DNA from 2 places in the Rheinheimera baltica genome. Region 1 is predicted to be linked to the other one. Evidence: predicted binding sites of a transcription regulator. Region 1 holds the regulator's gene; the other holds the start of a gene.
The links. The regulator sigma-54, encoded in region 1, starts transcription at its own class of promoters, with help from an activator protein. The targets are predictions, from matches to a motif close to TGGCANGNTNCNTGCTT.
Positions count from the first base shown of each region.

Region 2: a site for sigma-54 is predicted at 1,627-1,643, ahead of glnA (glutamate--ammonia ligase). Genes of this name have one in related genera too.

Region 1 covers NZ_JAPJDY010000003.1:342,113-346,332, forward strand. The annotation lists gene ORJ00_RS06930 (HPr family phosphocarrier protein) at 1-48, opposite strand, end outside; gene rapZ (RNase adapter RapZ) at 45-914, opposite strand; gene ptsN (PTS IIA-like nitrogen regulatory protein PtsN) at 911-1,384, opposite strand; gene hpf (ribosome hibernation promoting factor) at 1,392-1,679, opposite strand; gene ORJ00_RS06950 (RNA polymerase factor sigma-54) at 1,706-3,208, opposite strand; gene lptB (LPS export ABC transporter ATP-binding protein) at 3,258-3,980, opposite strand; gene lptA (lipopolysaccharide transport periplasmic protein LptA) at 3,977-4,220, opposite strand, start outside.
Region 2 covers NZ_JAPJDY010000010.1:98,825-103,044, reverse strand. The annotation lists gene typA (translational GTPase TypA) at 1-1,350, opposite strand, end outside; gene glnA (glutamate--ammonia ligase) at 1,697-3,106, shown strand; gene ORJ00_RS16445 (DUF4124 domain-containing protein) at 3,229-3,747, shown strand; gene glnL (nitrogen regulation protein NR(II)) at 3,826-4,220, shown strand, end outside.

The sequences.
Region 1 (4,220 bases):
ATGCAATCCAAGCTGATTAACTATTGTGACGGTTTCACTGCATTTCATACAGTATCTGTCTTGTGGTGATGGCGTACGAGTTCACGATGGCGAATTTGAACATCATCACGCGAGCTGCGGTAACTTTCTGCCAAACTTTCAGCCATATATACTGAACGGTGTTGTCCGCCGGTACAACCGATTGCAATAGTAAGGTAACTGCGGTTGTTCCGCTCTAAATGGGGTAACCAGGTACTAATAAAACTATTAATTTGCCATATATATTTTGCTACTACAGGCTCAGATGCCAGATAGTCTTTTACTGGTTGGTCTAGTCCGGTTAATGGTTTTAAATCAGGCTCCCAATGTGGGTTAGGCAGAAAACGCGCGTCAAATACAAAATCTGCATCTTTGGGAATACCATATTTAAAGCCGAAAGATTCAAATAAAATCACTAAGCGGCCAGACTTCTGTCCTAAAATACGCTCACGCAGCTGCTCTGCTAGCTGATGCACGTTCAAATCTGTGGTATCGATATATAAGTCAGCGCGGCTGGATATCGGGTCTAATAATTGCTGTTCTTGTGATATAGCTTCGTCTAACGACATCGCCTGATGCGACAGCGGATGCAAGCGGCGGGTTTCACTAAAGCGCTTTATCAGGCTAGCGTGATCGGCATCAAGGTACAGAATGGTTAAGTCCAACTTACGTGGCAGGTAAGACAAAATTTCCGCCAGCTCGTCAGGGTCTTGTGGCAAATTGCGTACATCTATACTCACTGCAACTCGCTCGTACTGCCCCATCACGGTTGTTGCCAACGTAGGTAATAAATTTACCGGAATATTATCAACACAGTAGTAGCCAAGGTCTTCCATTACACGCAGTGCGACTGACTTACCCGAACCGGAACGACCACTGACAACCAAAAGTTTCATTTTTCAGTTTCCAAAGCACTGTATTCCATGAGTAGCTGATATAACTGGCTGTTAGTGTCAGCATGACGAATTTTTTTAGTTAATTCTTTTTGGCTGAGTAACTTGGCTATACCTGCCAGTGTGCTCAAATGCGCCTGACATTGCTCTTCTGGGATCATAATAGCGCAGAATATATCAACCGGTTGATTATCAATAGCATCAAATGGGATGGCTTCTTTACTGACGACAAACACTAATATTGGCTTTGTTACGCATTTTAGTTTGCCATGTGGTATGGCTATACCTCCCCCGATACCGGTTGAACCCAGTTTTTCTCGTGTCATCAGGGCTTCTAGAATACTGTACTCTGACATTTCTGGAAGTTGTTGGTGCGCCAGTTCAGCAATGTATTCAAGAATGCGTTTTTTGCTGTTAAAAAGAACTGCACTTTTAGTGCAGTTCTCGGCAAGCATTGAAGTTAAGTTCATCATCTTCTAATCAGTGTCGGGAAATTTTCTCTTTATGCTTGATAACCTGGCGATCTAGTTTATCTATCAGCTGGTCTATCGCAGCATACATATTTTCATCTTCAGATATTGCGAAGACTTCACCACCGGTTAAATGCAGTTTGGCTTCAGCAATCTGCTTTAATTTTTCCACGTTTAAGATCACATGTACATTGTTTATATGATCAAAGTGTCGTTCTAGTTTGGCAAATTTACTGTCTACGTATTGTTTTAAGGCTGTGGTGATTTCAACATGGCGACCAGTTAGATTGATTTGCATAGACATATTCCTTCTTTTAGGCTTATTTACAGCAAGGTCTTGCGTTGATTTGACGGTGGGATATACAAGGACTCACGATACTTGGCTATGGTACGCCGTGCTACGTTAATACCTTGCTCCAACAGAATCTCGGCCATTTTACTATCACTTAACGGTTTGGCCGGATTCTCTGCCGCCACTAATTTTTTAATAAATGCGCGAATTGCAGTGGAGGAACATTCGCCACCGCTCTCAGTACTAACATGACTGGAAAAGAAGAATTTAAGTTCAAAAATACCTCTTGGTGTGTGCATATACTTTTGCGTCGTTACTCGAGATATGGTGGATTCGTGCATTCCAACCATCTCTGCAACGTCGTTAAGCACCATCGGTTTCATCGCTTCTTCGCCGTGCTCAAAAAACGCTTGTTGCTGTTGCACGATGCAATTAGCCACTTTTAACAGTGTTTCATTCCGACTTTCCAGACTTTTTAGAAACCACTTCGCTTCTTGCAGATGAGAACGGATAAATTGGGTGTCTGCACTGTTCTTAGCGGTTCGCGACATTGCAGCATATTGCTGATTTATTCGAACTTTGGGCATAGCGTCAGGGTTTAGTTCAACCTGCCAACGCCCTTTTACTTTAATGACACTGACATCAGGAACAACGTATTGTTGTTCTTCACGGATGACGTCAGCGCCAGGTCGTGGGTTCAGGCTATGTATTAGCCGCATCACTTCCTTTAACTCATCTTCTTTGAGTTTAGTCACACGCATGAGAGAACGAAAGTCACGATTGGCTAAAAATTCTGTATGATCCCGAATCATACTCCGTGCTTCCTCCAAAAACGGGGTATCTAGGGCAAATTGACGCAGCTGAACCAGCAAACATTCCTGTACCGAACGAGCGCCTACACCTACAGGGTCAAAAAGTTGAATGCGTTTTATGACGGCTTCAACTTCATCGGCTTCTATATCGTCAAGCCCAAGTGATTCAAGAATGTCGTCACAACTGATGGTTAGCAAGCCATTGTCATCAATAGCTTCAATAATAATTTGTGCGATGGCAAGGTCGGTATCTGAAAATGGTGTTAGTTGCATTTGCCAGCGCAAATAATCTTGCAACGTTTCACTGGTTTCTCCCTGATACACCATATCATCTTCGCCAGAGCCGCTTCCAGCGCTCACTGGAGCTGCACTTACTAAATCGTCCCAGTTATTATCCAGAGGTAAATCCTCCTGGATATTCTGCTCAGTCATGGAATCGCTGCTGTCTGGTTCGTTGGGCTCGTAGCTGTCGTCAGAATGGTTATCGTCACCAGAGCTGTCATTGTCTGCAGTGTTATGTTCTGCGTTGTCTTTGGTGTCTTTGGGGTCGGCAGAAAAGCTATCGTATTCGTCTTCTGCTTCAAGCAATGGATTAGCATCCAGTGCTTCCTGAATTTCTTGTTGCAACTCAATCGTCGACAATTGCAGTAGGCGTATTGCCTGCTGTAATTGTGGCGTCATGGTTAGCTGCTGTCCTAAGCGAAGTTGCAAAGAGGGCTTCATCTACTTCTACCGTTCTCCTGAATGACACGCTGTGAGTTATTTTGGCTAACTATAGCCTGAATTGCTCACCGAGGTATACATCGCGAACCTTTTGATTTGCCAGTACGTCTTGTGGTGGGCCAGCTGCAATGAGCTCGCCATGACTAACAATATAGGCAATTTCGCACACATCAAGGGTTTCGCGTACATTATGGTCTGTTATTAATACGCCGATACCCCGTTGGCCAAGGTGCTGGATAATTTTTTTTATATCTAAAACTGAAATAGGGTCAACGCCGGCAAAAGGCTCATCTAACAAAATAAATGCTGGATTGGCAGCCAGTGCTCTGGCTATTTCAACACGGCGACGTTCACCACCGGACAAGCTCATGCCCAGGCTGTGCTTAATATGACCGATATGAAACTCTTCTAACAGGTCATCCGCGATTTCTTCACGTTGGGTGCGGCTGAGGTCTTTACGGGTTTGTAAGATCGCAAGTAAATTGTCGTGCACAGTTAGTTTGCGAAAAATCGAACTTTCTTGCGGTAAGTAACCAATACCTTGTCGGGCGCGGGTATGAATCGGGTCGAATGTAATGTCTTTATCATTCAGACTTATACTGCCTTTATCTGAAGGTACCAGGCCGACAATCATGTAAAACGTAGTGGTTTTACCCGCGCCATTGGGCCCCAGTAAACCGACAATTTGCCCCGCGTTAACTTCCAGGCTGACATCTTTAACAACCTGGCGCCCTTTATAGCTTTTCGCCAAATGTGATGCGATTAACTTCATGGATTAGTTTTTTCCTCAGGCGTGAAAATTGTTGTTACACGCTTGGTCTCGTTACTCTCAGCGCTAAGCTGTTGCTTTTCGACGTTATATCTGATGACCGATGCTTTTACCACGCTACCACTTTGCGTTAGTTCTGCATCGCCGGTCAATGTTAGCGTGCGACTCGAGGGTTCATAGCGCATTTCCGCCGCTGATGCAGTAACCGGTTTTCCATCGGCAAGAAGCTGTGAATAACGCACC
Region 2 (4,220 bases), on a different contig from region 1:
AGGCATTAAGAAATCCATCCGGATCCGGCCTTTACCGTCTGGCTGCATGTTAGTCATTTCAGCCTTACGCTCGCCCATGCGCTCCATGATAGAACCCTGGTTTTGCTCTTCACAGTCAATGGTAACGTTTTCCATTGGTTCCATTTTCGCGCCATCAACCACTTTCATGATTACTTCAGGACGCGATACCGCTAATTCGAAGCCTTCACGACGCATGTTTTCAATTAATACGCCCAAGTGTAGTTCACCACGACCAGATACTTTAAATTTATCGCCGTCATCAGTTTCCTCAACGCGTAAAGCAACGTTGTGTTTTAATTCGTTGTTCAAACGCTCTAAAATCTGGCGTGACGTAACAAACTTACCCTCTTTACCTGCAAATGGAGAAGTATTAACCTGGAAGGTCATTGTTACTGTTGGCTCATCAACCTGTAATGCAGGCAATGCTTCAACTTTGGTTGTAGCACAAATGGTGTCAGATATTTTCAGCTCACCTAAACCAGTGAACGCGACAATGTCACCCGCGCTGGCTTCATCAGTTTCAACACGCTCTAAACCAAGGTAGCCAAAAACCTGACCAACTTTACCGTTACGCTTAGAACCATCAGCACCAACAATAGTAACCTGCTGGTTTGGCTTTAGCGCGCCACGTTTGATTCGGCCGATACCGATAATACCCAGGTAGCTAGAGTAATCCAGCTGAGACACTTGCAACTGCGTTTCACCGTTAAGCTCAACTGCAGGTGGCGCAACGTGATCAACAATCGCCTGAAATAACTCAGTGATGTCTGTTTTTGGCTCGTTGTAATCTAACGTTGCCCAGCCATTTAACGCTGAAGCGTAAACAATTGGGAAATCTAACTGCTCGTCAGTGGCACCTAAGTTGTCGAAAAGATCAAATACTTGATCGATAACCCAATCCGGGCGAGCACCAGGACGGTCAATTTTGTTAACAACAACGATTGGCTTTAAACCGTGCGCGAACGCTTTTTGCGTTACAAAACGCGTTTGTGGCATTGGGCCGTCAACAGCGTCAACCAGCAATAATACCGAGTCAGCCATTGATAATACACGCTCAACTTCACCGCCGAAATCGGCGTGGCCTGGTGTATCCAGAATATTAATGTGGTAACCGTTCCAGCGCACCGAAGTATTCTTCGCAAGGATAGTTATACCGCGCTCAGATTCCTGTGCGTTCGAGTCCATCACACGCTCTTGTAACTTCGCGCGGGCGTCGAAGGTGCCAGACTGCTGCAGCAGTTTGTCAACCAAAGTGGTTTTACCATGGTCAACGTGCGCAATAATGGCAACGTTGCGCAGCTTGTCTAAATTTGTCGCAGTAACGCTCATGTAAACTATCCTCTGTGGCACTAGATGACCGTAATGACCACCAGGCAAAACTAACTCAAACTTAAGGGCGCATATTCTACTCTGTTTTTACATGGAAAGAAAAACAGCAACTGCACTTTCGGCAATTTTTTTTATCTAAAGGGAAAACAACATCTACACTTACACCTGCCAGTGGTGCACCACAAAGCGGCAATAGCGCACCATTTTGGTGCTTGAGGATGTTTTAATAAGTAAGCAACTTTAAATATGTCGTTGAATATCAATAATTTAAATGTTTGGCATGTATCTGGCATTTATTAGGGCAATACCGCTATATAAGTTCAAAACAGATTAATTGGAGGAATGCATGTCTGCATCATCTGTACTGAGTTTAATGAAAGAAAATGAAGTTAAATTTGTAGATTTACGCTTTACCGACACAAAAGGTAAAGAGCAGCACGTTACTGTTCCTGCGAATCAAATAAATGAAGACTTCTTTGAAGACGGCAAAATGTTTGATGGCTCTTCTATTACTGGTTGGAAAGGTATTAACGATTCAGACATGATCCTGATGCCAGATGCATCAACCGCTATTTTGGATCCGTTCTTTGAAGAAACTACTTTAAACATTACCTGTGACGTTATTGAACCCAGCACAATGCAAGGCTACGACCGTGACCCACGATCTATTGCAAAGCGTGCAGAAGAATATTTGAAATCTACTGGTATCGCCGACACTGTGCTATTTGGCCCAGAACCAGAGTTTTTTATGTTTGACGACATTCGCTTTGAAACAACAATGTCAGGTTCATTCTTCAAAATTAACTCTACTGAAGCGGCCTGGAACTCAGGTACTAGTTATGAAGATGGCAATAAAGGCCATCGTCCAAGCGTGAAAGGCGGATACTTTCCGCTGCCTCCGGTAGACTCAGGCCACGACATCCGCAGCGCGATGTGTATGGTACTGGAGGAGATGGGCCAAACTGTTGAAGCGCATCACCATGAAGTAGCAACAGCAGGTCAGAATGAAATTGCAACTAAGTTTAATAGCTTAACTAAAAAAGCAGATGAAGTTCAGCAGCTTAAATACGTTATTCACAACGTGGCACACTTGTACGGTAAGACAGTTACGTTTATGCCAAAACCACTTGTAGGTGATAACGGTTCAGGTATGCACTGTCACCAATCATTGGCAAAAGATGGCGTCAACCTGTTTGCCGGTGATAAGTATGCAGGTTTGTCAGAAATAGCGCTTTACTATATTGGCGGTATTATTAAGCATGCAAAAGCCATTAACGCTTTCACTAACCCCTCAACGAATTCATACAAACGTTTAGTGCCTCATTTTGAAGCACCGGTAATGTTGGCTTATTCAGCACGTAACCGTTCTGCATCTATCCGTATTCCTTTAGTGCCAAGTGCTAAAGCGCGTCGTATTGAATGCCGCTTCCCTGATCCTGCAGCTAACCCTTACCTGGCGTTTACTGCCCAGTTGATGGCCGGTTTGGACGGGATCCAAAACAAGATCCATCCAGGCGACGCCATGGATAAAGATTTGTACGACTTACCAGCGGAAGAAGCTGCAAACATTCCTCAAGTATCTACTTCGTTGGATGAAGCACTTAATGAGCTGGATAAACACCGTGCAATATTTACTAAAGGTGGCGTAATGTCTGATGCGATGATTGATGCATATATTGACATTAAACGCGCTGAAGCACGTCGAGTGGCAGTAGCTGTTCATCCATTAGAATTCGAATTGTACTACAGCGTATAAGCATTAATTATTGATAAAAGCTCACTAAGGTGAGCTTTTTTTTTGTAGAAAATTAACGCAAACCAAGCTAGAGTATAATTATGGAATAACAATAATAAAATAACGCGTAAACGGATAAGTGCATGAATAAAGTATTGTTTATTTTAATATTTTTACTAGCTATACCTTGTGCTCAGGCGCAAGAAGCAAAAAAAGTATTTGTTACCAGGGATGCTAACGGTGTTATGGTTTTTTCTGATAGCCCACAGGCTGGCGCTGAAGAAGTCTCTTTATCAAGTCGTGCAAACGTCATGGCTTCTACCGATGCAACACTACCTGGAAAAAAACAACCAGTAAAAGAGCCATTCACTGTTGAAATTGCTCAACCAGAAGAACAAGCAACCGTGCGAGATAATACGGGTTCAGTTTACGTAACGGGTAAAATTAGCCCAATGTTTGAACGTGGTTTGCGTGTACGCTTGCTTGTTGATGGTGTCGCCCAGGCTGAGCCACAAAGCAATGCTGTTTTTATTCTGCGGGATGTCGAGCGAGGCGAGCATAAACTTCAAATGGAGCTTTTTGATCAAAACGGCAAGCTTATTGCATCAAGTCCTGTAACGACCTTCTATTTGCATAGAACCTCGGTAATCTCACCAAATTAGTGCGTATGCCATGCAATTCAGCCTAAACTGAATTACACTGCTCACCATGCGCACCAACTTGGTGCAAAAGGTGAGACAGTGACGCAACCTCCAATTGAAACAGCGCAATTATATGCGCATATTACAGAACAACTAACCACAGCAATTATGCTGTTGGATACTCAACTACGTATTCGTTATTTTAATACGGCTTGTTGCGCCGTGTTGAGTTTGGGTGAAAAACGGCTTTCAGAACAATACTTCCCCGAGCTGTTTCAGCATATCGATATAACGGCGGCACATTTTCACAGCGCACTAAACAGTAAACAGGGTTTTGGTGTCAGCGACGTACAAGCTGTGCTTGCAGATGGTCGGCATTTATTACTCGATATTTCAGTTACCATTAGTGAAAATCCTTCTGAGCACCTGTTACTTGAAATACGCCATGTCGACCAGCAGCGTAAAATTAGTTTAGAAAGCCTGCAACAACATCA